Regions from separate parts of the Paenibacillus sp. FSL F4-0243 genome, predicted to be linked through region 3. Evidence: predicted binding sites of a transcription regulator. Region 3 holds the regulator's gene; each other region holds the start of a gene.
What was found. The regulator Rex, encoded in region 3, represses fermentation and respiration genes when NADH is low (regulators of the CRP and FNR family bind a similar motif). The targets are predictions, from matches to a motif close to TTGTGAAATATTTCACAA.
Positions count from the first base shown of each region.

Region 1: the regulator Rex is predicted to act here: its motif matches at 4,087-4,104, upstream of NSS87_RS29135 (formate/nitrite transporter family protein).
Region 2: the regulator Rex is predicted to act here: its motif matches at 3,269-3,286, upstream of nirB (nitrite reductase large subunit NirB).
Region 4: the regulator Rex is predicted to act here: its motif matches at 2,642-2,659, upstream of NSS87_RS30625 (cytochrome ubiquinol oxidase subunit I).

Region 1 covers NZ_CP150151.1:6,567,228-6,575,175, reverse strand. Annotated here, with positions in the region: gene NSS87_RS29150 (glutathione peroxidase) at 1-345, shown strand, start outside; gene NSS87_RS29145 (formate--tetrahydrofolate ligase) at 597-2,231, shown strand; gene NSS87_RS29140 (FAD-dependent oxidoreductase) at 2,569-3,933, shown strand; gene NSS87_RS29135 (formate/nitrite transporter family protein) at 4,209-5,036, shown strand; gene NSS87_RS29130 (MFS transporter) at 5,470-6,690, shown strand; gene NSS87_RS29125 (GNAT family N-acetyltransferase) at 6,768-7,298, shown strand; gene NSS87_RS29120 (MOSC domain-containing protein) at 7,279-7,923, shown strand.
Region 2 covers NZ_CP150151.1:5,077,639-5,085,586, forward strand. Annotated here, with positions in the region: gene NSS87_RS22680 (formate/nitrite transporter family protein) at 1-333, opposite strand, end outside; gene NSS87_RS22685 (nitrite reductase (NAD(P)H) small subunit) at 386-706, opposite strand; gene nirB (nitrite reductase large subunit NirB) at 739-3,162, opposite strand; gene NSS87_RS22695 (hypothetical protein) at 3,381-4,091, opposite strand; gene NSS87_RS22700 (hypothetical protein) at 4,245-4,646, opposite strand; gene ric (iron-sulfur cluster repair di-iron protein) at 4,776-5,525, opposite strand; gene NSS87_RS22710 (hypothetical protein) at 5,739-6,470, opposite strand; gene NSS87_RS22715 (helix-turn-helix domain-containing protein) at 6,721-7,038, opposite strand; gene NSS87_RS22720 (hypothetical protein) at 7,181-7,486, opposite strand; gene NSS87_RS22725 (Gfo/Idh/MocA family oxidoreductase) at 7,512-7,948, opposite strand, start outside.
Region 3 covers NZ_CP150151.1:4,801,553-4,809,500, forward strand. Annotated here, with positions in the region: gene NSS87_RS21390 (AAA family ATPase) at 1-1,373, opposite strand, end outside; gene NSS87_RS21395 (hypothetical protein) at 1,366-1,908, opposite strand; gene NSS87_RS21400 (DUF5590 domain-containing protein) at 2,317-2,835, opposite strand; gene NSS87_RS21405 (amidohydrolase) at 3,005-4,306, opposite strand; gene NSS87_RS21410 (redox-sensing transcriptional repressor Rex) at 4,293-4,946, opposite strand; gene dinG (ATP-dependent DNA helicase DinG) at 5,078-7,939, opposite strand.
Region 4 covers NZ_CP150151.1:6,918,503-6,926,450, reverse strand. Annotated here, with positions in the region: gene NSS87_RS30640 (trypsin-like peptidase domain-containing protein) at 362-1,606, shown strand; gene NSS87_RS30635 (cold-shock protein) at 2,026-2,226, shown strand; gene NSS87_RS30630 (cold-shock protein) at 2,319-2,549, shown strand; gene NSS87_RS30625 (cytochrome ubiquinol oxidase subunit I) at 2,773-4,167, shown strand; gene cydB (cytochrome d ubiquinol oxidase subunit II) at 4,164-5,180, shown strand; gene cydD (thiol reductant ABC exporter subunit CydD) at 5,180-6,946, shown strand; gene cydC (thiol reductant ABC exporter subunit CydC) at 6,943-7,948, shown strand, end outside.

The DNA of each region.
Region 1 (7,948 bases), 1.8 Mb from region 3:
CAGAAGCTATACGAGCAGTATGGGGATCAGGGACTTGTAGTATTAGGATTCCCCTGCAACCAATTTGCGGGTCAGGAGCCGGGTACAAGTGAAGAGGCAGAAGAATTCTGTCAGATTAATTATGGCGTTACATTTCCTGTGTTTGCCAAAGTGGATGTGAATGGACCGGATGCCAGCCCTCTTTTCAATTATTTAAAAGAGCAGCAGCCGGGTACTGGCGACAGCAGTGATATCAGCTGGAATTTCACGAAGTTTCTTATTGATCGTGGCGGTAATGTAGTAGCTCGTGTGGAGCCAAAGGAATCGCCAGAAACGATGTCAGAACAGATTGAGTCCTTACTGTAGATCATTCTAGGGACTGATGAATTGTTATTTTACAAGTATCCTTTCGACCTCGGTCTTTGGCCGAGCCTCGACGGGATTTTCTTTTTATACATAGGAATATAGAATAGGCGCCTTAAATTTTGTTGTGATAAATTATACTTGACGCTTTACAGAGACCATGTATTCTTTGAAGAGAATGTAATGCCCATGCAAAATATGCATAAAGCGTGGAATACAGCAGGATAATAACGGCAGGAGGGTTCAATACAAGCATGAAGTTAATTACAGAGGTAGCAGCACAAGCGGGAATTGGCGAAGAGCATCTGGAACTATACGGCAAATATAAAAGTAAACTTTCACCGTCCTTATGGGAAGACATGAAGAACAAACCAGATGGCAAGCTGGTATTGGTCACTGCGGTGAATCCAACCCCTGCTGGCGAAGGGAAGACCTTAACAACCATTGGGCTGGCACAGGCATTGAACGCAGCAGGAGTAAAGACCGTGGCTGCCTTGCGCGAACCATCCCTCGGACCATGCTTAGGCATGAAAGGCGGTGCCACGGGCGGCGGCAAGTCACAGATCATTCCGGCAGATGAGATTAATTTGCACTTTACGGGTGATATTCATGCGGTGACTTCTGCACATAATTTATTGTCTGCGATGATTGATAATCATATCTTCCAAGGTAATGAGCTGGGTCTTGATCCGCAGCGTATCGTTTGGAAACGCGTGATGGATATGAATGATCGCAGTCTGCGGAATATTGTGACAGGGCTCGGAGATGGAAATGGAGCCGTGCGGGAAAGTGGATTTCAGATTACAACAGCTTCTGAGATTATGGCTGTATTATGCCTATGCGATAATCTGAGTGATCTCAAAAAGCGTCTGAACCGTATTTTGATTGGGTATGACCAAGAGGGACAGCCTGTAACGGCCGAGCAAATAGGGGCAGTTGAAGCGATGACGGCGCTGCTGAAGGAAGCAGTTAAGCCTAATCTGGTGCAGACCTTGGAGGGCACTCCTGTTATTGTACACGGTGGTCCATTTGCGAATATCGCCCATGGCTGCAGTAGTGTTATCGGTACTCGTTATGCACTCAAGCTGGGAGATGTTGTGGTTACGGAAGCAGGCTTCGGAGCGGATCTTGGTGCAGAGAAATTCATGGATATCAAATGCCGGCAAGCGGGTCTAACTCCTTCAGCGGCAGTGCTTGTCGTGACGGTGAAATCCTTGAAATATAACGGTGGTGTACCTAAGAATGAGCTCCAAACGGAGAACCGGTCGGCGCTGCGCTCTGGATTGTCTAATTTGGAGCGTCATGTAGAGAATCTCGGCAAATTTGGGGTACCTGTTCTTGTTGCCATTAATCATTTTGAAGGCGATAGCCCAGAAGAGATTAATGACGTTGTGGAGGCATGTCACCGATTGAACGTTCCTGCGGCAATATCCAAGGTATGGGCAGAAGGTAGTGCGGGCGGACAAGAGTTGGCTTCGGAATTAAAGAAACTTCTGGATCATAACGACACTGAACGTTTTGCTCCTTTGTATGAGAATGAACTCGACATCTCTTCCAAAATCACCAAGATTGTTCGCGAAATTTACCGTGGTGCGGAGGTTAACTTTTCCCCTGCGGCCAAACGCAGCCTAGCGGTGATTGAGCGTCTTGGGTTAAATAATCTTCAAGTATGTATGGCGAAGACCCCTTATTCCTTCTCAGATCAGCCTAGATTGCTTGGCGCTCCAGAAGGTTTCATGGTAGGTATCCGTGATATTACCCTTTCGCTTGGTGCAGGGTTTGCTGTAGTGATTACGGGCAATATCGTTACGATGCCAGGTCTACCGGCTAAGCCAGCTGCTGAGGCACTATGGATGGATGAGGATGGCGTGATTCACGGTTTGGTGTAGATTCAGTTTATGATCAGGCTTTTCCCTGTTGGTTTAGGGGAAAGCCTTTTTTTGCGCGTTATAAGAAAGTATATCCTGAGGGGGCAGAACATAATGTCTTACGCCCAGGGCAAAGCTAACGAGGTCGCAATCGGCAGCAGTGACGGAAAATGCTTAAAATTGTGAACAATCTGAGAATATAGGCGAAAAGACTTGTAATGTGATAAATATCACAATATAATCAGTTTATAAAGTGAAATAAATCACAATTAACTTATCGGTGATCAGATATCTAATTTGGTCAGTCAAGCAATTCGAATATATAACCAGGTTGTCCATTTGAAGGAGGAAGAAAATAATGAAAGTAGCTGTCATTGGATGTACCCATGCCGGAACTGCCGCAATTGTAAATACTGCCAAGCTTCACCCGGAAGCCGAGATTACGGTGTATGAGCGTAATGATAATATTTCTTTCTTATCTTGTGGAATTGCTTTATACGTAGGTGGAGTGGTCAAGGACCCGCACGGGCTGTTCTATTCTTCCCCTGAGAAGCTTGCTGAGCTTGGTGTAAAGACCAACATGCGTCATGAAGTGACCGTTGTGGATACGAAGTCCAAAACATTGCGTGTTCGCAATTTGGTAACCGGACAGGAGTTTGACGATACCTACGATAAGCTGATTATGACTACGGGATCATGGCCGATTGTACCGAAGCTCGAAGGGATTGAGCTGGAAGGCGTCTTGCTTTGCAAGAACTATGATCATTCCAATACCATTATAGAAAAAGCTAAACAAGCGAATAAAATCACAGTCGTAGGCGCTGGATATATCGGCGTTGAGTTGGTGGAAGCCTTCCAAATGAACGGAAAGCAAGTTACGCTGATTGATGGTGAAGATCGTATTTTGAATAAATATTTGGACCCAGAGTTTACTGCGCCGATCGAACAATCCTTTAAGGATCATGGTATTAAATTAGCGCTGAATGAGAAGGTAAGTTCTTTTGCTGGTGAAGGTGGTAAAGTTACCAAGGTTATCACAAGCGAAGGGGAGCATGAGGCGGATCTTGTAATTCTCTGCATCGGCTTCCGTCCGAATACTGAGCTGTTAAAAGGTCAAGTGGATATGCTGCCAAATGGCGCAATTCTGGTCAATGATTATATGCAGACTAGTTGCCCAGATGTGTATGCCGCTGGTGACAGCTGCGCGATTCATTACAACCCTACAGGTAAGCACGCTTATATTCCACTGGCAACCAATGCCGTACGGATGGGCACTTTGGTCGCACGTAACTTAGTGAAAGAGACGATTCCTTATATGGGTACTCAAGGGACTTCGGGCATTAAGATTTATGAAGATAATATCGCTGCTACCGGTCTTACTGAAGAAGGGGCTAAGGCTGAAGGAATGGACGTAGAAACTACCATGATTATTGACAACTACCGTCCAGAATTTATGCCAACCTTCGAGCAGGTGCAATTAAAAGTGGTATTTGATCGCGCCACACGCCGCATTCTCGGAGCGCAAATCTTGTCCAAAACGGATTTGACGCAATCGATCAACACAGTATCTGTATGTATTCAAAATAAAATGACAATCGATCAGCTTGCCTTTATCGATTTCTTCTTCCAACCTCATTACAACAAGCCTTGGAACTTCCTGAATACAGTAGGCCTCGAATCGCTACCGACATCAGTACCAAGCAAAGAGGCAGTAACCGTATAATTTAATTGCCTGTGAACAATAAAGTTGGGTAAACCGGAGCCATATATGGCTCCGGTTTTTTGTGATTGATGCTGGTACTATTTACCTTTAAAATAATATGGAGCCTGTTCTTACAAATGTAATTATGGATGCGCTTCGTTAAATTTGACATGTCAGTGAAAAGTTTCACTTAGTTTTTCATTAAGTGATAATTATCACGTTAATGTGTTTTATGACACGCTACAATGGTCGTAAAGGAACAAATTTTAAGTAAATAGATGAAGGGGATAGGAATCATGGCTTATAATAAACCGCAGCAGATTGCCGCAGTCACGGTCGAGAACGGCATAAAAAAGGCGCACAATCCTTTAAGCACCGTACTAATTCTGGGCTTTCTGGGAGGAGCGTTTATCGCGCTCGGATTTTTACTGGATATTCGCGTCATTGCTGGCGCACCACATGAATGGGGATCCATCGCTAACTTTATTGGGGCAGCTGTATTCCCTGTCGGATTGATTCTAGTACTGCTTGCAGGAGGAGAACTGTTGACAGGCAATATGATGGCTGTGCCACTTGCTTTTATGGCGAAAAAGATATCCTTCTGGGAAGTGGTTAAGAATCTCGTATTGATTACCCTGAGCAATCTAGCGGGAGCTTTGTTTGTAGCTTACTTTTTCGGTCACGTGGTTGGTTTAACCTCTGACGGTGTGTATTTAGAAAAATTAGTGGAGATGGCAGGACATAAGCTTGAGGCGGACTTCTTGCCGGCATTTGTTTCCGGTATCGGTTGTAACTGGCTCGTAGCTTTGGCGGTATGGCTCTCCTATGGAGCAGATAACTTCAGTGGCAAAATCCTCGGCATCTGGTTCCCAACGATGGCTTTTGTAGCTATCGGCTTCCAGCACGTTGTAGCCAACATGTTCTTAATTCCGGCAGCTATTTTTGAAGGTTATTTTTCATGGGGAGAGTACTTCAACAATTTTGTTCCGGTATGGCTAGGAAACTTGACGGGCGGTGCGATCTTTGTTGCGGCAGCTTATTGGATGGCTTACCTGCGCAAAGAGCCTGCATCTATTCAGTCCGTGGACAGCATGTCCGGCAGCGGTGTAAAAAAACACGCCTAAACCTATCTTATAGAGCACTCCTTAGAATAGTCGAGGGGTGCTTTTTGCTGTATAGACAAATAAAATCCGCCGTGATGTATCCGAGCTCGGGGGAACGAATTCGGATGCACAGCGAATTTTAAAAGGGGGAGTGTTTCTAGGCTCTATTACCCCGACTTTGTAATAACGAAACACTTCATTATTGTTTAGTCTACTTTACGGAAGACAGCGGCAACTATAAAATATAAATAGATAGTAGAAATAGGGAGGACTGCGGACGTGAAAGGTGCTACTTTTTTCTCAGCTACGTTAGAAGTTAGTCCTAAATAAGAGGTGAAGTATACTGAGACTTTATCACGATAGCACGTCAATGCGTCTGCTTGCCCTGAACCCTGTTTTGGGATAATACTGGATGGAATAATGACACATATATTACAGGGGATGTACACTACTTATGAAGTTTTTACAGAATTATCCTAAAGAGGTTAAGATATTTTTAATTGCTAGTCTTATTAATGCAACGGGTAGTGCGCTGATGTGGCCATTGGTTACAATGTATGTTTTTGATGAGCTTGGACGCAGCATGTCGGATGCCGGATTAGTGATTCTTATTCAATCAGTTGGAGGAATTGTGGGTCAACTACTCGGGGGCTCACTCTATCATAAGGTAGGCGTTAACCGGCTGATTGTTGGAGCGCTGGGCATGAATGCACTTGCTCTGTTCACTTTGCCGGCAGCAAGTAACAACTGGACGTTATTTATGGTCGCGATGGGACTGGTAGGGCTCTTTAATTCACTGTCCTTACCTGCGATTCAGGCATTTATCGGCTTTCGTTTTACGAAGCAGCGCGGAGAGCTGTTTAATGTTATTTATGTCGCTAATAATATTGGTGTAGCACTGGGTACGGCGTTAAGTGGTTTTTTGGCCGATATTTCTTATATGCTCAGCTTTGTGATGAACGGCGTAACTTCAGCGGTATTTGCGGTATTCTTTTTTGTATATCTCAAGAAAGTCGGAGGAGATTCTTCACAGGAGGTCGCAGAACACCAGAAGGCTGGTCCTGACAAACAATCTACCTGGAAGTTAATGGGGCATACACGAATTTATCTTTATATGGGTATTGCCTCGATGTTCCTACTATTAGGGAACTCTATCTGGAATACAGGGGTATCTCCGTTCATTATTTCTGAGGGCTGGCCTAAGAAGACTTATGGTTTTCTCTGGACGCTTAACGGGATTCTCATTTTTGCAGCTCAGCCGCTCGTAACAGTAATTAAACGCTGGTTTGCATCTACCTCAACGGCACAAATGACAGTAAGTGCTCTATTTTATTTGGGTGGGTATGCTGTTCTTTTATGGATGCCGACTTATTCAGGTCTAGTGCTTGGGATGGTACTCGCTACGCTTGGGGAAATGCTGATATCTCCGGCCATGCCTTCCTTTATTTCGGATCATGCAGGTCGCAGTGCTCCTTTTTATTTAGGGCTAAGTGGAGGCATGGGGGCAGTCGGTAGGGTGATTGGACCATACTTAATGGGTAGGTTATACGATAGTGGAGGCTTAGCGCCTACCGCATGGTTGGCATGTGCGATGGCACTGCTGTCCGTAGGATTCTTTATCGTTCATGCGTATATCAACCGCCGAGGAAATTCATTGGAGCGGTCAATGGGATAGTTGAGAGTTGAGCATAGTGGATTCAAATGATCTACTGTGAATTCTATAGAGGTGCAAGGCAAGGGGTGTACATCTTTATGAAACTTAGCAACAAGGATAGGTTAATAATAAGGTTCTCAGAGATTAAAGACGTGCGGGAACTGATTCATCTGGATCATATGATCTGGACGGAGAACACTAGCCCGGGGCCATTAATGTGGCGTTCCCAAGAGGATTATCTACTGAATGCTCCCCCGGGTTCGCAGCTAGTAGCGCTAAAGGATGACAAGCTATGCGGATATGTTGGGTTTGGCTGCCCTAGTCGAATGGAGAGTAACAGGCATGTGTGCGAGGTTAATATTGCTGTTCATCCGGATTATCAGCGTTTAGGTATTGGCCGGCAGCTCATAGAGGCTATTAAGGAACATGCCGCAGATAACGCCATTCGTAAGCTGCGTCTACGCGTATTATCCTGTAATGAATCAGCGCTTTCTTTTTATCGTAAATGCGGGTTTGTGGAAGAGGGACGTCTGCGGGAGGAGTTTTATCTTGGCGGTCGATATGTGGATGAAATATTTATGTGCTGCATGCTGACAGGAGGAGAAGGATATGGAGATCATCTCGCTTAATGTGGGGCGGCCGGTAACAGTGGATTATCGGGGGAAACCTTTGGAGACTGGGATTTATAAAATGCCTGTAGAAGGATCAGTTCAGTTAAATACTACTGGTTTTATCGGAGATGGTCAGGCGGATCTGAAACATCACGGGGGCCCTGATAAGGCAGTTTGTGCCTACCCCATCGAGCATTATCCCTACTGGGAGCAGCAGCTAGGGAAGAAACTGGAATACTCTGCCTTCGGAGAAAATATAACAACTACCGGCTTATTAGAGACAGATGTGTGTATTGGCGATGTGTACGAAATAGGTACCACTGTGCTGCAGGTCAGCCAGCCACGTTATCCTTGCTTCAAAATCTCACAAAAGCATGGCCCGGCAGATCTCCCGGCTCAAGTGCTGGACACTAGATATAGCGGATTTTACTTGCGTGTGCTTCGTGAAGGAAAGATCTCAACAGGAGATGCGATTGTCAAAAAAGAAAGTGGAGCTGGCGATGCGTCCGTGGCGCATGTACTACATTTAATGCAAGTGGGGCTGCAAGAGGAAGCTGCACTGGCAGCTCTTGCGGAGCTAGAAACTCTCTCCGCCGTAGTGCGGAACAAGTTTCGAAAACAGCTGGGCCTGCAGGAGAGTTAAACACTATCTACAAACCAAAATAAGC
Region 2 (7,948 bases), 280 kb from region 3:
CACAAGCACCCAGTTCTTGACAGTATCCCAGATACTTGTTCTACCAGCAAGTGTACTAACCGTAAAGAACATATTATTTCCGGTAAACAGCTCTGAGCCTGCAAACACAACAAGAGTCAAGGCAATACCGAAGGATGCACCCATAATGAGGGGTTGGAAAGGCGATTTGGCAGCCGCTAGAGGCGCTCCCAGCGAGAAAATAAGGATAATCCCAATGCCTACATATGCCCCTGCCAAAAGGGCTGCTAGAAAATATCTTGGTAAACTTTCATTCATTTGGTCTCGCTTGCTGACTGCCGCCTCGACAATGTTCTCCACACTTTGAGTAAACATAATACTCCACCCCACCGTTTTCTATTTCATCCTTTACTACAAGCTTCGGTGTCTACAAGCTCACTGTCACAATGTCTCCGACAAGGGAGACTGGATAAGTCATAACGATACCTTGATCCGGTGCCTGAACTTCACCCGTGCGAAGATCTATTTTCCAATCATACAGTGGATCATAAAGAAAGTGACCCGAAACGATCCCTTCCGCAAGCGGCCCCCCTTTTGGATGAGGGCTCCGATTCTCAAGTGCATAGATCGCTCCGTCAGAGGTACGAAATACAGCCAGCTCCACATTTCCAGCAATCACCACACGGCCAATCTGCAGCAGGAAATCCTGTACTGATCCTATTGGATACGTTTGTGTTGTCTTATTCATTGGTCTCTCCCCTTCTGTGTGCGTTATATCCGCTAGACTCTTGTTTCTTCAAAAAGCGCAGCACGAGTGCTGCTGTCATTGAGCATTTTTTTCCAAGGATCCGTAACCTGAGTCAGAGCAAAGTCAATCCGTGCGGCCAGCTCTTTGCGATTATCTTCATTATTCAAAATAACCATTTGAATCCGCTCAAGTCCCATACGCTCAACCCACTCGGATGTTCGCTCCAAATAATTGCCGGTCTCACGGTAATATTGCATCACAGCGGAGCACACTTCGATTAACTCTTCATCGGTCTTAATTTTGCAGAAGGAGTCTGCGATCCGTGGCTTGATCCCACCGTTACCACCGATAAACACTTCCCAACCACCATCATTTCCAACGATGCCAATATCCTTCGTGCAGGATTCCGCACAGTTACGTGGACAGCCGTTGACAGCTATTTTAAACTTGGCAGGAAAATCAAGACGTTCATACTTACGTTCTATGAGCGCGCCCATTCCCAGCGAATCTTGTGTGCCAAAGCGGCAGAACTGGGAGCCCACACAAGTCTTAACCGTACGCAGGGATTTGGCATAACCGTAGCCTGAAGGCATATCCAGCTCTTCCCATACCTTAGGCAAATCTTCCTTCTTCACACCGATTAGATCCAGGCGTTGCCCTCCAGTTACCTTCACAACTTTCACGTCATATTTAAGGGAGACGTCGGCGATTTTCTTCAAATCCTCCGGCGTAGTTACCCCACCATACATGCGTGGTATCACGGTGTAGGTTCCATCTTTTTGAATATTGGCACCCATTCTTTCATTTACAAATCGGGATTCTTTCTCATCTTGATGGGTATCAGGATTCATCATCCCTAGATAATAGTTAATCGCCGGACGACACTTGGAGCAACCTTCCTCTTGTTTCCAACCGAGTACATTCATGACCTCTTTTGTTGTTTTAAGACCTTTAGCTGTAATTTCAGCAACAATCTCATCACGGCTAAGCGTTGTGCACCCACAAATACCTTGCTTAGCAGCTTGCTGGAAACTGTCACCTAAGACAAATTGCAGGATTTGTTCTACTACGGGTTTACAACCACCACAAGAGCGAGTAGCGCCAGTGCATGCTTTGATCTCATCCACAGTAGTAAAACCATGTTCAGTGACAGCATCTACGATCGCTTTTTTAGTTACACCATTACAGCCGCAGACAATTTCTTCGTCCGCCATAGCTTCTACGGATGTGCTCTTCTTAGCTCCGCCACCGCAGCAGCCCGTTCCCATAACCTCCGTATAAATCTCATCGGTCATTACTGCGCCTTGTTTTACTAGCTTTTGCAGATTCGCGGACTCCGTTACATCACCGAACAAAACCGCACCGACAATCACATTATTTTTGAGCAAAATTTTCTTATAAGTTTTCTTCCATTCATCTTTGCTTGAGATCACAGTATGTTCAGGACAATCCAAAAACTCACCTGCAGAAAATACATCCACCCCAGAAATTTTAAGCTTCGTGGAAACAATCGAACCTTCATAAGGCTTGGTATCGCTACCACATAAATGTTTAGCTAGAACCATGCCTTGTTCAAATAGTGGAGCCACCAGTCCGTAACACATACCGCGATGCTCAGCACATTCGCCGATGGAATATACATTCTGCATGGAAGTTTGCAAATAATCATCCACCACGATCCCACGATTTACGGAGATTCCGCTATCTTTTGCCAATGTCACGTTCGGTTTGATTCCAACAGCCATTACCACAAAATCTGCAGCAAGCGTACTGCCATCACTAAAACGCAATCCACTTACTCTCTGTTCCCCGCTCAATTCTATCGTTTGTTTGCCCATAGCAAATTTCACGCCTTGACGCTCAAGCTCAGCTTGCAGCATCGAGGAGGCATTCCGATCAAGCTGACGCTCCATCAGATCTTCCATCAAATGAACTACGGTAACATCCATACCAAGGTTCAGAAGACCTTTTGCCGCTTCCAACCCAAGCAACCCCCCGCCGATAACAGCTGCTTTGCTGTATTGTTTGGCCGCTGCCAGCATCGCATCACAGTCTGAAATATCCCGGAATCCTACAACGCCCTCTTTATCACTGCCAGGTACAGGTAAAATAAACGAATTCGAGCCTGTCGCAATAATTACCTTGTCGTAGGGGACTATCATCCCACTATCCGTAACAACTTGCTTCGAACCTTCATCAATTCGTGTCACCGTTGTTCCCGTGTGTAGAGTTATATTATTGTCTTCATACCAATTCCAGTCGTTTAGGATGATATCATTAAGGGTCTTACTTCCTTCAAGAACATAAGACAACATGATCCGATTGTAATTGGGATGAGGTTCACTTCCAAAAACCGTGATGTCATAAGCTCCACCCAGCTTCAATATCTGCTCAATCGTACCTATGCCTGCCATACCGTTGCCGACTAATACTAGTTTTTCTCTTATCGTTGTCATGGTTAGGTGCCTCCTCAAGCTTATGAATACCTGATCAATTTCTCTTCTACATATTGGAATTATACGGTTCAAATTCAATTCGTCATTGTGATTGCAGTCACTTCAATTGTGAATATTTTCACATTTTAGTGTACTGATAATTGTTAGATATCTTTTCCACATAAAAAGCCAGATTAACGATTCTGAACAACCGTTTCTCTGGCTTAATGTACGATTTTTTAGCGTAAAGTCAATAAAATCTCCAATTCATCTTGAGCCCTGAGCTTCATATCCATTCCATCATCGAGTAGTTGTTTTCCGTTCACCTTCAGCTTCCATTCTTCATTACTAAGAGGAGTATAATCGTCGACGGAAAGCACCTTTTTATTGTCATCGGCTAACTGTACGCTACTACAGCTTTTGAGCAAATCTCTTACAGTTAAATCCTCTTCAAATAACATAATATACGTATGATGCAAGTCTACTTCAACACTTCCACCGTTCAAGGTCAGCCTTACAGTTTGAAGTGGTGCTTGATGGTCCTTCGACTTCGCGTTGAAGACTAGCTGTGAATCATACCCTACAGTATTATTCCAATCCGCATTCCCAATGATTTGACCGCCCATCTGAAGCTCCCAAACCATTCCCGCCTCTAGCGAAAAATCCTTTACCGAAACAATGCTTGAGTTATCCTCAGCAAATGTGGCAACATTACTACCTTTCAGTAGCTCCATGATCGATATTCCATTTCTATAACTCCCACTAAGTAACCTATCCGATGGTTTAGTAAGCAGTTCATTATCTCCAACCCTTATTGATATTGTCGGTCCCTCTGATCCTGCCACACCATTATTAGCATTACTATTGCCGTCATTGTTAGTAGAGCATCCACCTATTATGAATACAATGACTAATCCTAGCATCAATTTCCACAAAGATCGCATGGGCATCCTGGCACCGCCTTGTCCCGCCTAATGACCATATAGCGTCTCAGGCTTGTAAAGTTATGTATTCTGTCTTTTTAAGGATAACTTAAACAAGCCATGTTCTCAAATAAGTAATAACAAGCTTACTTCTAAAATTGACAAAAACTTTTTAAAAAGCTAACCTCTATCCCCCTCTTTCTGCTCATCCGGCGCCATTTCACATATTCTGGGGGATTTATCCCCCTCTTTCTGCTCACTCGGTGCCATTTCACATATTCTGGGGGATTTATCCCCTTCTTTCTGCTCATTCGGCGTCATTTCGCATATTCTGGGGGATTTATCCCCCTCTTTCTGCTCATCCGGCTTCATTTCGCATATTCTGGGGGATTTATCCCCTTCTTTCTGCTCATTCGGCGTCATTTCGCATATTTTGGGGGATTTATCCCCCTCTTTCTGCTCATTCGGCGTCATTTCGCATATTCTGGGGGATTTATCCCCCTCTTTCTGCTCGTTCAGCCCTATCTCGTAGTCCGCTTTTAAGCAATCCTTCCGCCTGCCTGCCATCCATCTATCCATCAATCGATCTTACCCATATTTTTTACGATCATTTCTTCTATCTTTTTCAACGGAGTTATCCACATTTCTGTACATTCTATAATTCCCTATAAAAAAAGCCCCCTAAAGGACTCTTTAGAACACTATTCATCTTCACTGAAACCTAGGGAACAATATATTATTCTCCAAATGTACGTGTTCAAAAGTCATACTCTCCAGCTCTTCCAGCCGGGCATATGTCAATCGATAGGTCGTGCAAGCATGCGCCGGTGGAGTGAAATCATCTGTAATACTACGTATTTTTCTCAAAATATCGCCCGCACCATCATGCTCACTCTCCAGCTCAGACAATGACTCACGAAGCGATGTCAGGCCTTCTTCACTAGGATTAGCAGCGTATGTCAACAGCTTAGGAAACTCATCATCTTCTTCTTTAGCCGTATGCTCAAGTAAATCTTCCTTAAGTATGTTGAACAAGTTATATAACTCCACCAAATGGGGAGAATCTCCGCCATGCACTCGATATACCTTAGTTACATTTTGGCTAATGAGGGGTAACTCTTCACGAAGATAACGGTGGTGTTTATTAATAATATGGTCAATTAACTCTTCTGAAGGTGCAGTATTCCAAGCGATTTCCTCTTGGGGTACTGGATACTCTTCGAACAGCTTGTTTAGATCGCCGATGATTATCTCGTGATCCAGACCACGCTCAGCAGCTGCTTCAGCAAGAGGTTTAGCTCCACCGCAACAGAAATCAATCCGTTTTGCTTTGAAATAATCTGCCGCTTTAGGGAACTGTAATACAATATCTCTCACTAGTGCATCTGGGGTAAAACCAGCTTGTACCGATTGTGCTTGCTTCGAATCCGAAATACTATCATTAAGTTGTTTAGTTTCCATTATAGCTCCTCCTTGGGTTATGGGATTAGGTTATGGGATTAGGTTCTGAATAAATCTTATCCACTTCTTCACCTTAACCCTGAAAGGAACTTTGACTTGTGATTGTACGCACGGAAATTGTATCTTATTTTTGAACGAAATTGGAGATTGATGTACATGCAAAGTAAACGCAAAAAAGCACCTTTGCCTACAAAGGTGCTTTTTCAACTCACTTTATTGCACATAAGCCTGCATATACGTCCGCTGTCCCTTTGAATCCTTCAAATAAGGTCCCAATCCGGCAAAACGGGAGTGATCCATATAAACACCGGTCATCCATCTGCCTTCCGTCAAGCCACCATTCCATTTAAGGACAAGATCAGGTGCGGAAATCCATTCCTGAAAGACTCGTATATTCTGATCTTTGTATTCTTTACATGGCTTAGACCGCTCAATAAGGTGGAATTCATTAAGATAAGTTGGAACGAAATAAGAGGATATCGTATGCAAATCATCATCGTCAAAAAAAGGCTCGTCGCCTAAAAAGGGTTTGAATAATACGGTATTCTCGTACATGGACCAAATTAAGGCTTGAAGCACCATACTCTGGCGAATGCCGTTATGAAACTTATATTGTCGCCCATGATTCGCCACATTTACATCTTGTGGAGGTTCCGTGGACTCCAGACAGTGCCGTTCACAACCAATACACTTCCAACCTGTCGGACTTTGAATCCATTTTTGAAAAATAGTCCCACTATCATTGTTTCCTTTGTAGAGTGAAGAGATAATGCTGTAAGGCACGCCAATCCACGCATCCCATAAGGAATCAGGAAGATGGCTATGCAGCATGAACAACGTCTTGTCATAGATGAGCTGTACTTTGATAGAAGCGTTCTCTAGCTCAGCAACATCCTTTTTTCCATACGTTATTTCCCGGGAAAACAGGGTCGTCTTCGTCTTCATCTCCCTCGCCTCCTAATAGTTTTGCTATGCCTGTACTCCAGCTGAGTAGATTTGAGCAAAAACCAATACGCGAGCGCTTCCATTCAAGGATCATACAATGTTTTTCTATTATATTACAATTATTTTTAAACTGTGCAAGTTTTTTTCAAGCATAAAGGATTGGAACAAAACTGTCACTGTCTAATATTTAGAAATTGAAAAGCCCCTTTTCCACCATTCCGGAAAAAGGGCCACAACATCACTGTGAATTTTAGTCTACCCAGCTCTCAGCCCAAGACTGAATCTGCTGCATAACAGGCTGCAATGCACGGCCTTTGTCTGTTAATTCGTACTCAATACGTACGGGTGTTTCTGGGTATACATGCCTAACCAGGATACCCTCACCTTCCAAATCCTTCATCCGCTCGGACAGCATCTTATCGCTCATTGAAGGAATGAGGCCGGAGATATCTTTAAAACGCTTCGGTCCACTCATCAATGTCTGAATAATAAGTCCATTCCAACGTTTGCCTAAGAAAGAGAAGGCTGTCTCAAATCTGGGACACATCGCAAATTGATGTTCTTCCATTGTTCTCACCTCTCACTAGCGAAACTTACTATTAGTTAGTATATATAATATTAACACATTTTAACCATGATGAACATCGTTTACCTAAAAAAGTTCATCTGACTCTATTATTATATCCCCAATGTCAATCCCCCACAGGTCCTTAAGATCCCCTTTGAGCAATCGCTTCAGTTACGATTTGTGCCAAGTCATCATTTCCAAAAAGCGAAAGTACACCCAGAACGGTGTCATCAGAAATGTCCCCCGCTTCCTCCGCGGAAACCGTGAGGGCAAGTGCCTGACGCAAGGCTTCATTCCCTTCCTGCTGCGGATAAGCCTGCAAGTATAGAGCATGTGGATCGAGTCCATTATTTACACACCACTGAGCGAATACAAGAATCATCATCTCTTCTTCGCGTTTATAGCTTTCGATGATCTGTTCCTCCACTAATTTACGGTTATCCTCCATATATTCTTCTCCTTTCTCAGAGACCTCATTCAGCAAGCTGTGCCGCCAGCATATGACTAGGCAGTACCGCTGAAGCAGCAATGCTGCAAAGCTCTGGTGTATTTATGTTGCTAAGAAAATTATTGACCACTCCACTAAAACCTCTTCTATCGAGTATAGTATCCCAGCTTCCAAAGCCTTGAATATGCGGTAAGGCATCCTTTTCATAAAGAATGGCCTTGTCCAGATCCATTACTTCCACCGATCTGCCATTTCCGTGCAGCTCAAGCTTCTCCAGATTCACTCCAGCTTGACGAACCATGCTGTACATCCCTACTGCGCTATGCTTCCAGCCCAACATTCCAGATGCCTGCAGCAGACGACCTTCTCCACTAGAGTGAAGATGACTACGAAGCAGTTCATAATGATCTCCGCACAACCACAACAGCAGGTCAAGCAGATGGATCAGATCATCATGCACGG
Region 3 (7,948 bases):
CGCGTCATCAGCTCATCCAATATCTTACTATTTTCCTTCATAAGCTCTTCAGTGGTAACCATTTCCAGCTTAGCAATACCCAGCGAAGTTAAACCTGACTTCATCATCGTTTCCACAATATTCAGCGCCTGATCGAAATCACCGCGTGAACCTGTGCTTCGTCCACCATAATACATTTCTTCAGCAGCTGCTCCACCAAGTGCAATCATAATCTGATCTTCGAGATAATCTTTGGTGTACAAATACTGCTCTTGCTGAGGATTATGTCGCACATAACCAAGGGCTTGCCCACGCGGAGTCAGCGTAACCTGACTAACGCTTCCGGGACGAAGGAGCTCTGCCATGATGGCATGTCCCAATTCATGAATGGCGACTCTCTTTTTCTCTTCGTGATTTGTTTCTCTATCCGTTTTTTCACCCATCATTACCTTGTCAATCGCCATCGACAGATGCCGCTGCTCAACTTTCGTCAAGTCCTCACGCATCATATAAATCGCAGCCTCATTCATGACACTTTCAAGCTGAGCACCGGAAAAGCCATAGGCTTCTTCAGCAATTTTGTCGAGACTCACATCTGGATGAAGAGGTTTATTCTTCGCATGCAATTCCAGAATCGATTTGCGGCCCTTTTTGTCAGGCATGTCCACTTGAATATGACGGTCGAAGCGTCCAGGACGTAGCAATGCCGAATCAAGCATTTCTTTCCGGTTTGTTGCAGCTACCAGTAGAATACGCGGTGTTTCGTTATTATAAATACCATCCATCTCAGTCAACAGCTGATTTAAGGTCTGATCATATTCACGCTGCTGTCCGCCTTCACGTTTACCGCCAATTACGTCAATTTCATCAATAAAAATAATGGCACTCTGTTTATTTTCCTTAACAGCACGGTTACGAGCATCCTTGAACAAATCGCGGATCCGGCCGGCCCCGACACCTACATACATTTCTACAAATTCACTGCCTGATGCAGCCACGAATACAGAGTTTGTATAATGCGCAGCTGCTCTGGCCATAAGGGTCTTACCTGTTCCTGGAGGGCCAGTGAGTAGAATCCCTTTCAAAGGGCGAATCCCAAATTTACTGATCTCCTCATGCCGGATCAAAAAATCAAGTGCCTCACGAAGCTCTTGCTTCGCATTATCTTGCCCACCTATTTCTTCAAAAGTGAGCTTTGAAGGTCCTTCCTTCTTGCGTTTCTTTCCAGCACCAGCGTTCACTGTAAGCCCACCACGCAAATGAGCAATTATAAGTAGTGCAGTGAGCATCCCAGCTGCTATAACAATCGGGAATATATTAATACCTAAAAAAGCCATGAAAATAAACAGTACAGGAATAAATCCGAGTAAAATTTCTTTAAGGTACTTAGGCATTATTCCATACCCCCAAGGTCGCAGGTTTTCGCGGCAAAATAATAAATTTGCTTTCTTTTCCATTACTCAAGCTTACGTACACATTGTTGTCGTCGATATCAGTAGATGCTATCACATCTTTAAATTCCGTATTTTGCTGTTTCAATCTATCAAGTTCTGTAGGTATAATCGTATATTTACGGCTCTCCATGGCTTCAGCTACAGAGAACATCGCTTTATCCCAGTAATCATCCAATAGTTCACTTGAATTTTGCTCCACATCGAGTTTAAGTTTACGTCCTTCAATCACTGATTTTCCTTCTTTGGATACATACGATACTAGATCACGTAAATTCGTGCCCGGCTGCAAATCAAGTTTCAAAGTGACCTCATCGCGGTTAATACTAATATGTGAAGTATTTACTCCCTCAAATCCGGTTACAATCTTTTGGAGCGGTTCCTGTAAAGCAAACTGACGATATAAAAAGAATCCTCCGAATAATAGCATAGCCGACAGTAGAGACGTTATCAGTACAGGTACAAGACGTAATTTCAAGAAACGTCCTCCTCTCAAAGATGAAAAAATGTAAACAGAATGATCCAAAGTCATAGCTGCTAAGAGCTCACCAGAGCCTGACGTTCTACTAACACTGTTCTAATTACAAACAGTAGTATATCACAGGTGTATATACTATATTGAAAAAAAGTGTGAAGATATTTAAAATTTTATTTTTTAATTCTTTCCATTTTATTTAATTTATTGATTTAATTCGACAAAAAAAGGGCTGTTACTCTTAAAATAACAGACCTTTTTTCGTATGAATCTTTAAATCCCAATATATAAATCCACTCTTATAGTATATCACAGTTCGTGTACTAATAGTATATCAAATAATATGTCATTTTAAAAAACAAGCGAACCATAAATGGTCCGCTTGTTTCTCTTATAATGCCTTTGTTTAATTTAGCGGCTAGGTAAACTGTAACCTTCACCCATTTGAGCCCCATCCGAGAACCGATAAAATTGATAATAATATCGACCGCTTTGTTTATAAAAAAGCTGCCAAGCATACTCCCCGTTATATACTCCTGGCAACAACCGCTCAATGCTGATGTCCGGAAGATCGGCTTTTATAAGGCTACGCATTTTCGCTTCAGAGGTCCCTTTACTTAGTTCTTCAGCATATACTGCGTCGGTTCCTTCAGCAAACTTCCCGTCTACAGTAAAACGTACCCAAACCATCAACTCGGTCCCGGCTTCATTCTTCCCTGTTAAGACCCAGTACACCGCATTTTCATCCCACACGGATTTCTGCGCTTTGGTTACCTCTGTCAGACCAGCACTGGTTTTAGCGACATCCTTAGCGATATCTCGCTCGTTCCATTGATCTTTCATAATATAAGCATAGAACTGGATAAGTCCAAACAGAAGGAGCAGAATCAGAACTGACCCCAGGAGGATCCATTTTTTCCTTTTCTTCAAGGTACAGCTCCCTTTCTAGTAATATATCTTTTTTGATTATATAACACACCTGTGTGTTTATCCAAAGTTTCATATCCAATTCAATGATCTAATTATCAGAAACACAAAAGGCTGTAACTTTGCAATCGCAGAAAGTCACAGCCTTTCAGTTATTCGTTATGATCTTAGACTACCGTTTAAGCAGTCCATCAAATGATTCTTGCGCCTTACGACGGATTGCTTCCTCATCTAGCGTTACACATTCTCCATGTTTTACAACCTGTTTACCATTCACCCATACATGCTCAACATCCTTGGCACTGGCAGAGTATACAGCATGAGACAACAGATCTGTGTGTGGTAGCAAATGCGGCTGGTCTATATCAATCGCGATAAAGTCCGCTTTCATGCCAACAGCGAGTCTACCCACATCATTTAAAAAGATAGACTTTGCGCCATACTCTGTAGCTATACGCAGCGCTTCCGGAGCTGGAACAGCCGTCGGATCACCACTTACACCTTTATGGATGAGGGCTGCAAGACGCATCTCTTCAAACATATCCAGGTTATTATTGCTTGCCGCACCATCTGTACCCAGTGATACCTTCACACCAGCCTTTAGAAGATCCGTAACCCGAGCCACTCCACTAGCCAGTTTCAGATTACTTCCTGGGTTATGAGACACGCCTACATCATGACGAGCCAGTATCTCGATCTCTTCATCATTCAAATGAACGCCATGTGCAACAATAGACGGACGTGTGAACATTCCAAGCTTCTCTAAATGCGCTACAGGCCGAAGTCCGTAATCCACCACATTCTGCTCCACTTCGCGTTTGGTCTCGGACATATGGGTATGCATCGGTAAATCCAAATCATGTGCCGCTTGAACAAACTTAACAAAGAAGTCCGGTGGGCAAGTATATGGGGCGTGTGGCGAGATCATCGTCGTAATTCTACCATCAGCCTTACCATGCCAATTTCGTGCAAAAGAAATCGCTTCCGCAAGCTTGTGATTTTGTACTTCCTCTGGGCATAATCCGATTACGCCTCTCATCAGTACAGAACGAATGCCTGATAATTCGACTACCTCTGCTACTCGATCCATATGATCATACATATCCAAGAAGGTTGTAGTACCACCTTTTAGCATTTCCAGTACCGACAAGGAGGTTCCCCAGTATACATCTTCTCCAGTGAATTTCGCTTCCATCGGCCACATCTTCTCTTGAAGCCACACCTGAAGTGCTAAATCATCTCCATAACCACGAAGCAATGACATTGCCGCATGGCCATGTGTGTTTACCAGACCTGGCATAAACAGCAGACGACTGCCATCAACAACTTGTACATCATCTTCCATTAAAGGCTCTTCTTTTCCTATGTAAGTGATCAAATCATCTTCAATAGTCATATATCCATTCAGAACCGGCTCATCCGTTCCCGGAATAAGAAAACGCCCGCCCTTAATAATCGTTTTACTGCTCTTCATTTCCGGTTTCTTCCTTTCCGTCTTTCAAATAATAAGCAAGGCTTTGCAAATCCGTTGTAAAATCGGCAGCATGAACCCGGATATTCGATGGTGTTTTTAGAATCACTGGTGCAAAATTCAAAATCGCCTCAATGCCAGACTCAATGAGAATATCTGCTACATTCTGCGCTTCTGAATCAGGCACAGTAATGATCCCAATTCGAATACCTTGCTCACGAACCGTCTGACCAAGCTCCTCCATCGGTTGAACGGTAAGAGAGTTAATTTTCCGCCCTACCTTAGGTGCATAGGAGTCAAATATAGCGGTAATCTTCATAGTATCTTTCAGATAAGCATTGTAATTAGATAATGCATGTCCAAGGTTACCGGCACCTACTAAAGCCACATTCAATTGTTGATCCAGCTTCAGAATATGACGGATTTTTTCAATAAGATAAGTTACGTCATACCCGATACCTTTTCTACCAAAGTCTCCAAAATAAGCTAAATCTTTACGAATTTGAGCAGGATTCAAATCAAGTTTTTGTCCTAGTTCTTGTGAGGAAACGGTTAATATTTCACGTTTCTGGAGATCATTCAGGAAACGCAAGTACACAGGAAGTCTGCGAACAACGGCTTCTGATATTTTATCCGATTTCATAATTTACCTCCTAATTTAAGTGATATTCTGTTCAAATCCTATCGAAATTTCTGCACCTCGTCTCAATGAAGAGCGGTATTCTTATACCGCCCTTCATTGTAGAGTGATTAATTAGAGGGAAGACGCCCTTTTCAAGAAACGCCTCCGTCCTCCAACCACTCCGCTATTCGAGGAACCATTTGATCCGTAAGCATATGCTCCATTTTCGGGCCAGGCAACGAATACAGGAAATACTTCCCATAGTGAGATTCGATCACCCTTGTGTCATACACAATAACAATACCCCGATCTTGCGCTGTCCGCACCAGTCTTCCAAATCCTTGCTTAAAGCGGATAACTGCCTGAGGAACAGACAACTTCATGAACGGATTCTTCTTCTGGGCTTGTAATAACTCAGACTTCGCTTCCGCTAGGGGGTGATTCGGCGGTTGAAATGGAAGCCTCACGATAGCCAAGCATGTTAATGCTTCACCCGGAATATCTACACCCTCCCAAAAGCTGCTTGTTCCTAACAGCACAGAGGCTGCACTGTCCTGAAAACGGCGGATCAGCTTACTACGGCTGCCCCCCTCCACGCCTTGACCTAGCACCGTGATCTCTTGTGAGGCTAGAGCCTCTTTCAGAGGATCATAAACCTGGCGTAGCATCTTGTAAGAAGTAAACAGGACAAGCATCCGCCCACGTGTTGTAATAGCTGCTTCTGCTAGTGACTGTACGAGTGTATCGACAAATCGGGCATCGCCTACACTCCCCTTCACACTTGGGAAATCCCGCGGAATAACTAACAGCGCCTGCTCCCGATACTTAAAGGGAGAAGGCAGGAGTGATGTCATCAGACGCCCCTCTTCCGCAGCTTCATTAAGTCCGAGATTATCAATCATAAACTGGAAAGATTTATCCACAGAGAGTGTCGCCGAAGTTAGTACGATACTTTTCTTCTTGTCGAAAAACAGCTCCTTAAGCTGATTACTAACATCAACAGGAACGGCATACAGCTGTAGCGATTTACTGCGATAATTTCCATTCGCCTCCAGCCAATATACTACATTCTCATCATTTAATCCCATAAAAAACCGTACTTGCTCACGTATAGAAGCTAAATCCTTAAATAAGCCGCTAATATCGGTAACTAGGCTATCTGAGGAAGATTGACCTTCTTGATCTCGCATCTCATTAAGCATTTTATCACCTTTACGGATAATTTCGCTTAATGTCAGATTCATAGTATTCTCTAAAGCAACCAATTCATCCCAATCTTTCGGTTTACGGGTAGGAAGTAGCCGCATGACTAACTGGCCGGCTTCTCCCGCCGCTGCATCGCTGCGTTCCGGCAAGAGGCTGAATAGTTTATCACTAAGCAGATCCCAGGTTTCTTTTACGGTAAGAAGGTCCGGATAGATTCTATCGATCACTCCGCTCCATTCAGAAGCTTCCTCACTGCCTGATGACTGAAGCATTTGGCGAAGTGTAGGAAGTTGGCCATTTCGACTATCCTTATAAAGACGCGATAGTGTATGTGCCACCGTGAAATGCTTCATATGCATGCCTAAATGCTTGCCAGCCACGTCCTCCAGATGATGGGCCTCATCTATTACAAGATGTTCATAAGCCGGAAGTAGTTGATGCCCAGCCTTAACATCTGCGAAAAGCTTAGAGTGGTTCGTAATGACCACGTCTGCAATACCAGCTTCATGCTTAGCCCGATGATAATAACACTTACGGAACCAAGGACACGAGCGACCCAGACAAGAATCGGTATCGCTTGCCACCGTCTCCCAAAAATCTCCGCCACGTCCACTTAGATTGAGCTCTTCGTCATCTCCTGATTCACTTTGTGTCAGCCAAACGATCATCTGAGCCGCAGTAAGCGCATCTTCCCTCGGACTTATAAAGTCTTTTTTATTAATTTTATGTTCGAACTTACGAAGACACAAATAATGCCCTCTGCCCTTAAAAATTGCAGCTTTAAATGGAAAAGGAACTACCTGCGTTAACAAAGGAATATCACGCTCACGCAATTGATCCTGCAGATTAATAGTATGAGTGCTGACCATGACTTTTTCATTAGTGCGTACGCTTTGGTATATGGCAGGCAATAAATAACCAAGGGATTTACCGGTTCCTGTCCCTGCTTCGATCAATAGATGCTTATCTTCGGCAAGTGCCGTCATCACCTCATTGATCATAATATCCTGAGCTTCTCGGCTTTCATACTGTGGCAAAGTTTCCTTAAGTCGTTTCGTTACTTCATCCATATAATCTGTAAAAGATAAATTGTGTAGTGGATTCTCAGCATGCTCGTCTCGAGGTGGAGCTAATTCGTTCCAGTCTCCTACAGCAAGCGCTAATTGACGATAGAAAGTCAGATCACCTTCGGGCTGAAGCGTCTCCGCTTCCCGTTCACGCAGCAGACCATCAAAATACCAACCCAGATCACTATCCTCTTCCGTAAACAGCTCACAGAGTCTCTGAATCGTCAGCAGAGGCAAATCGTAGAGCTCCTCCAGACATTTCAGCAATACAAGAGCAGTTGCGAGTGCATCACTGTCTGCCTGATGCGGACGATCGTGCGTCACTCCAAAATGTGCACTAACTGATCCTAGTTGATAGGATGTGAGGGAAGGAAAGCAGATTTTCAGAAAATCAATCGTATCTAAAATCCGCCCTTGAAATGGTAAATACCCACATCGGTCTAAAGCATTTTGCAAAAAATGGAAGTCAAATGCGACATTATGCCCTACAAGCACAACATCATCCAAGAGTGGGACAAGCTCCATCATCATCTCATCCAGCTCAGGTGCATCCTTTACATCATCATCGGTAATCCCCGTTAGACCAGTTATAAAAGGAGGTATCGGCGTTCCGGGCTTGACGTAGGAACCATATACCCGGGAGATGGACCGGTCTTCTTCTATAATTGCAAGGCCAACCTGGATAATTTCACCCACGGATTGGGTTCCCGTTGTTTCAAAATCAAGCACGGCAAATTTCATTATAATTCT
Region 4 (7,948 bases), 2.1 Mb from region 3:
TATGTAGTAAAAACAGAACTGGAGTTGTAAAAAATTCGCAGGCTTTTTACCTCAGGAAAATCACGAATTGAGGGTTGCCTGTGATACAATTATAGACGTGATAAGCAAACTCTAAATTTATGGAACCTTTCTATTAGTGTAGTCTTTTAAGTTACAAAATATTCCTAGTAGAGAAGATATATTGAAAGATTCTAAAATTCTTTCGATTAACTGAAACTATTGTGTGGTTAATGGATAAAGTGAAACTTTTTAGTGATTGTTGGAGTCTAAAGGATGCAGAGGTATATGCTTGGAACGTGATTGCTAGAGGTTCAGGTTTTAGATACTGTGAACGGTTGGCAATAGAAGGGGGAGATTTTCGGTGGGATTGTTTGATGACGATTTCTATTCAACTAAAGTATCACGGTCCAGAGGGGATGAAGCATCAAAGGGATCATTTGCTAACCGCAAGCATTCTGTGCGAAGATCGCGCAAGGGCTTATCCACTTGGCAAATATCCGCCGTCTGCTCCTTAATCAGTGCTGTGGTGGCAGTGTTTTTATTCAGTATGCTTACTGGACAAATGAGTCACGAAACTGCCCCGAAGTCGGTAGTAACAACTGGGGAGGTTGCCCCAAGCAGAGATCCGTTTGACCGTATCATTCAAGCCGCTGCTACGGTTCGTCCTGCAGTAGTAAGTATTATCAACCATAAAGAAGATAATAAAGAATTGAACATTCTGGATGAGTCAGCATTAGGCTCTGGAGTGATTTATAAAAAGGTAGATAATAAAGCATTTATCATTACTAATAACCATGTCATCGAAGACTCTAGCAATCTTGAGGTCGTAACAGTAGATGGCGAGACACGTAAAGCTACACTTGTTGGAACGGATAAAGTGAGTGACATCGCGGTGCTTTCTATTGATGCCAAGGGTATCAATACAATCGCAGAGCTCGGGGATTCCTCGAAGCTTCGTCTAGGTGAAACGGTCATTGCCATCGGAAACCCGTTGGGACTTGGTGACACATTGACTTCAGGTATTGTCAGCTATACTGAACGGAAGGTTCCCGTATCCTTGAATCAGGACGGCGTATATGATTGGGAGCAAGAGGTCATTCAGACCGATGCAGCAATTAATGAAGGCAATAGCGGCGGGGCGCTTGTGGATCTGGATGGTAAAGTCATCGGTATTAACACGATGAAAATCTCCGATGCAGGTGTAGAAGGGCTGGGTTTTGCTATTCCAGCTAACCATGTGATAGATACCGCTAATGAACTGGCCGAGAAAGGGCGGATTGCCCGTTCCTACTTAGGCGTATATTCGGTAGATTTAAACAATCCTTACATTCCTCTCGCAGAGGACCAACGCAAGGAACTGAACCTACCGAACAATGTTAAGGATGGGGTTGTCGTTCTGGATGCTGTTGGACCTGCACAAGAAGCGGGAATACAGTTTAATGATGTAATTACGAAATTTAATGATGAACCTATTACATCCACGCTTTCCCTTCGCAAGTATTTATATAATCAGACGAAGATTGGTGAGGATCTGAAGATTACCTATTATCGAAATGGGAAAGTCAATCAGACCACAGTAAAACTTCTTGAAAAACCAGAGGAATAATATGCTGGAAGTCGGCATATAATGATATAGCAGTAATGACAAGTAGAGCGGACTACCCCTTCGGTTGAGAAGGTAGAGCTTCCTGAAATAGCGATACTCTGTATCGCTATCGGGGATCTATTTCTTCTAAGGTTTTGATAAATATGGCAATTATAAGCTGATTTAATCAATTTTGGGCTGACTGGCAACCCTTACATTGGAAGGTAATACTTATTAGGGTAGAAACGGATATATACGGATGCCAGCTTGCCTTTGCTAATCAGGTGTGGTAATATGATATCAATCATACATTTAGTCCCTAATTTTCGCATTGAAAAGGGCTGTTATATTCGGTAATACAACCTTTTTCAATGTGTGAATTTTTTCTTTGTTTGAAGATAAAAAGAACATATTAATTTAAATTTGTGGAGGTAACACACATGCAAACAGGTACAGTTAAATGGTTCAACGCAGAAAAAGGATTCGGATTTATCGAAGTTGAAGGCGGAAGCGACGTATTCGTTCACTTCAGCGCAATCACTGGCGACGGCTTCAAAACTTTGGACGAAGGCCAACGCGTTGAATTCAACGTTGTTCAAGGCAACCGTGGACCACAAGCCGAAAACGTTGTAAAACTGTAATAATAGAAGAAACCGTCCCAGCTTGTGAAAGTTGGGACGGTCTTTTTATATCTAGTTAGTCACTATTGACTTACAGGATGGGAGGAACGGCAATGAACTACCGGAAGAAACCTTTGGAAGAAATACCGGAAGAAAATACCGCGATTTGGGCGTGTACCAATGATGGATGCAACGGATGGATGAGGGATAATTTCGCATTTGAACATGCGCCTTCTTGCCGTCTATGTGACTCTCCAATGGTTCGCAGCACGAAGATGCTACCACAATTGCTTAATTCGAATGGCGATCTCAAATCGCTGAAGAAGGGTATTTCCATTACCTAACCAATGCCTTTATGAGTCAAGCTTGTTATAGAACAGTGAACAACTTCAAGACGGTCAAACCGTCTTATTTTTTTTGCTTTTTTTAAGGTAAATTGTGATTTTTGTCACAAATCATTTGAATTTCACCGTTAAAAGCACCCCTTTGTGTGACATTTATCACAAAAGTGCGTCTAAATTTTTGACACAATATAGTTAACGAAAAGGGGAGAAGGAAGGGAAAAATATGGATACAGTAATGCTGTCGCGTATACAATTTGCGTCGACGACAATATTCCACTATTTCTTTGTACCGGTATCAATCGGACTAGCGCTCTTGATTGCGATCATGGAGACCATGTACGTTAGAAAAGGCAATGAAGAGTACAAAAGAATGGCACAGTTCTGGGGAAAGCTGTTTCTCATCAACTTTGCAGTAGGGGTAGTTACAGGTATTTTGCAGGAATTTCAGTTCGGGATGAACTGGTCTGATTATTCACGTTTTGTGGGTGATGTCTTCGGGGCTCCGCTTGCAGTTGAAGCATTGGCAGCCTTTTTTCTGGAGTCTACTTTTATTGGGATCTGGATATTCGGCTGGGACAAAGTGTCCAAAAGAGTGCACTTGTTATCCATCTGGCTGGTAGCATTCGGTACGATGTTATCCGCTTTCTGGATTCTAGCAGCGAACTCCTTTATGCAGCATCCTGTGGGCTTTGCGATAAATAATGGACGGGCAGAAATGAATGATTTCTTCGCGCTCATTACGAACGGACAATTGCTGGTTGAATTCCCGCACACGGTTCTTGCTGCGTATGCAACAGGCGCCTTCCTCGTAACGGGTATTAGTGCGTATAAGATATTGAAGAAACAAGATGTATCTTTCTTTAAGAAATCTTTTCAAATTGCAGCAATCGTAGGTATCATTTCTTCTATTGGTGTAGCCGTGGCAGGCCATGCGCAAGCACAGTATTTGGTTGAGACTCAACCTATGAAGATGGCGGCTTCTGAAGGACTGTGGGGTAAGAGTGGTGACCCAGCACCTTGGACCGTATGGGCTAACATTGATCCTGACAAGCAGGAAAGTACTGGAGAATTTCAAATTCCGTATATGCTAAGCTTCCTTTCATACAGTAAATTTTCCGGTGAAGTTAAAGGTATGCTTGAGCTGCAAGCTGAGTATGAGCAAACCTATGGCCCCGGTGACTATATCCCGCCAGTACGTACGACATTCTGGAGTTTCCGGATCATGGTTCTAGCAGGAACGTTAATGATCGTAATGGGTATGTACGCAATGTATTTAATGTGGCGCAAAAAGATGGACCGTCCAAACACTTGGTTTATGCGGTTTATGTTATGGGGAATACTGCTTCCTCCAATCGCGAATACAGCAGGTTGGGTCATGACCGAATTCGGGCGTCAGCCATGGACGGTATTCGGATTGATGACAACGGAAGACAGTGTGTCGCCTAACATTACAAGTGGTCAGGTTCTATTCTCTGTTATTTCTTTTACAGCGATTTACGCCATTCTCGGATTAGTTCTAATTGGTTTGTTTATGAAAGTGATTAAAAAAGGTCCTTATGCGATGGATAACGATCACGGGGATTCGCATGATCCATATAACGAGGAGGGCGCCCAATGATGTCTCTTAATGAATTGTGGTTTGTGCTCATTGCAGTTCTGTTTATAGGGTTCTTCTTCCTGGAGGGTTTCGATTTCGGCGTAGGGATGGAAACACAAATTCTCGCTAAGAATGACACTGAGCGCCGGATTCTGATTAACTCGATCGGACCCTTCTGGGATGGAAACGAGGTATGGTTAATTACTGCTGCGGGTGCAATGTTTGCGGCTTTCCCTGAGTGGTATGCAACGTTGTTTAGCGGATTTTACATTCCCTTTGTCTTTGCTTTATTAGCTTTGATTGCACGTGGTGTTGCTTTTGAATTTAGAGGTAAACGGGATTCAGTAGCTTGGAAAAAAACTTGGGATGTTTGTATCTTTTTCGGCAGCTTCCTCCCACCTTTCCTCCTTGCTGTGGTGTTCGCCAGCTTCATCAAAGGTTTGCCGATTGATGGGGATATGCAAATGTACGCAGGTTTTACAGATATCGTAAATGTGTATACCGTAGTAGCTGGTGTGACTGTTGTCCTTCTTTGTTTGGTACATGGTCTCATGTTCACAACGTTGCGTACAGTGGGTGATCTACAGGCTCGCGCTAGAAAAATGGCGCAAAGATTGCTTTTGCCACTTGGGGCTCTATTGCTCGCTTTCGTGGTAATGACTTATTATATGACTGATATTTTCGAACAACGTGGTTTAGTTCTTATGATTATAGTAGCGCTGGGAATTATCGCGTTCATATTATCGGGTTATTTCATGACGAAGAAGAAGGATGGCTATGCTTTTGGAATGACAGGAGCGGTAATAGCATTGTCCGTAACTTCTATCTTTGTAGGATTGTTCCCACGTGTTATGATTAGTTCAATCGATCAAGCCTTTAATTTGACAATTACCAATGCGGCTTCGGGACATTACTCTTTAAAGGTAATGACGATTGTGGCACTGACTATCCTTCCATTCGTATTGGGATATCAAATTTGGAGTTACTTTGTCTTTCATAAACGCGTTCACGAGAAGGAGCATCTTGAATACTAATGGATAAAAATTTGCTTGGGTATAAAGGAGTTAAGCCGGTATTTCTGATTGTTGGCCTCCTTACCCTGGTGCAAAGCATGTCCATACTTCTGCTGGCCAAATGGCTGGCAGAAGTCATCTCTGCGCTATTTGCAGGAGAACCTCTGAAGGAACAATGGGCTACTTCGCTATTGTTCCTTCTTGCATTTCTAGTGCGCCATGCTTGCGCCATGCTGATGAGCCGTATCTCTTACCGCTTTGCGGAAGCAACGGGCAGCAACATGCGGAGGGAAATGATGGATAAGCTCTTCCAGCTTGGACCCAGAATGGTGGGCGGGCGTGGAACCGGGGATCTTGTCACACTAGTGTTGGAAGGCGTAACAAAGTTCCGCACATATTTAGAAGCGATTATCCCTAGAATGGTAGGGATGTCGATAACACCGATTTTGGTGCTTATTTATATCTACAAGATGGATACCGCGAGTGGGATAATTCTAACGATCACCATGCCGATTATTATTGTTTTTATGATCTTGATCGGGATGACGGCTCGCAAGCAGATGGACCGTCAGCTGAAATCTTATCGCACCTTATCTAATCATTTCGTAGACTCCCTCCGTGGGCTAGAAACGCTGAAATTTCTGGGCCGCAGTCGTAGTCATAGCACGAGTATTGCCACCGTCAGCGATCGGTATCGCTCGGCGACGATGCGTACACTGCGAGTAGCCTTTTTGTCTTCGTTCGCGCTGGACTTCTTTACGATGTTATCCGTTGCTTCCGTAGCGGTAAGTCTTGGCCTACGGCTGGTCAACGATCAGATGACCCTTGTTACGGGTTTAACCATTCTGATCTTGGCACCGGAATATTTTTTGCCTGTACGATTGGTAGGTTCGGATTTCCATGCTACTCTCGATGGTAAGGAAGCCGCTGAGGCAATGAAGAGCATTATAGATCAGGATGAAGTGAAAGCTGAAGTAGTAGGTTCTAATGGTGACCAAGCATTGAAATCAGCATCGAAAACACCAGAAGAGATATTCACTTGGCATAAAAATAGCGTACTTACATTAAATGATGTCAGTGTGAAATACGAGGAAGCTGGTCTTTCTTCGCTGGAAGCGGTGAACCTGCAATTTAAAGGAGCAAGCAAAATTGGGATTATCGGAGAGAGTGGGGCCGGTAAATCTACACTAGTCGATATCTTGGGTGGTTTCTTACACCCTACTTCAGGAAGTATCACAGTAAACGGTACAACGGTTAGCGCATTAACGGATGAGGCTTGGCGAAAGCAGACCTCGTATATCCCGCAGCGCCCTTATATTTTTAGTGGTACATTGGCTGATAATATTCGCTTCTATTACCCTGAGGCTTCTATGGAAGCTGTGGCTGCAGCTGTGAAAGCTACTGGATTATCAGAGCTGGCGGCAACCCTTCCGAATGGCTTGGATGAGATGATCGGCGGCGGAGGTCGTTCGTTCAGTGGCGGGCAGGAGCAGCGGGTTGCGCTGGCTCGAGCTTTACTCAGCAGTCGTCCGATTATGTTATTGGATGAGCCAACGGCACATCTGGATATTGAGACGGAATATGAGCTGAAGGAGACGATGGTGCCTCTTTTTGAAGGAAAGCTGGTCTTTCTGGCTACACATCGCCTGCACTGGATGCTTGATATGGACATTATTGTAGTAATGAAACAAGGAAAAGTGGCAGAAATCGGTACCCATCAGGAATTGCTTGCCCGCAAGGGTGCGTATTATGAGTTGATTGGGTCGCAATTGGAGGGAATCCATTGAAACGTGAAGGATGGTTTGCTCCGTATGTATCGTCGTATTTTTGGCGTTTTGTGCTTATTATCGTGCTTGGGGCGTTGACGATTTTTACAGCCTCATCATTAATGTATACTTCAGGATTTCTGATCTCAAAAGCGTCTACACCCGTCGAAAATATTCTAATGATTTATGTACCGATTGTAGGTGTGCGTACGTTCGGAACGAGTAGGGCTGTCATTCATTATGTAGAACGTTTAGTTGGGCATGACACGATTTTGCGAATTCTATCTAAGATGCGTGTGCGTCTGTACAATATTTTGGAGCCACAGGCTTTGTTCCTGTCGTCACGCTTCCGCACTGGGGATATTCTCGGGATGCTTGCAGATGACATTGAATATTTGCAAAATGTATATCTACGCACCGTGTTTCCAAGCATCATTGCTTTGCTGATTTATGGAGCAGCTGTGATTGCACTGGGTACTTTTGATATCGCCTTTGCGCTATTGATGGCTCTGTATATATTGGTGTTAGTAGTGGTGTTGCCGTTCTTATCTCTATTGTTCACACAGAAGCGCCAACGTGAAGTGAAAGTAGAGCGTAATCGTCTCTATCAAAAGCTGACTGACGCCGTACTTGGTATGGGTGACTGGGTCATTAGTGGACGACAAAGCCAGTTCGTAGACACTTACGAAGCAGATGAGAGAAAAGTAGCCAAAACCGATGCAGCGCTGCGCAGCTGGGCACGTATTCGTACGTTCATTGGGCAAGCGGTAATTGGGATTGGCGTGCTTTCTATGCTGTATTGGGCCGCTGGAGAGTTTGCAGATGGTGCTATTGCAGGTACTTTGATCGCGGCTTTTGTATTGGTTGTTTTTCCTATAGCAGATGCTTTTCTGCCAGTGTCCGAAGCGGTGGAGAAAATCCCGCAGTACCGTAACTCCTTGGAGCGATTGTCTGGTGTAAATGGAACTGAGCAGAACATCGTATCTGAAAAAGTATCAGTAGTCGATGCTCTACCTAAGGCCA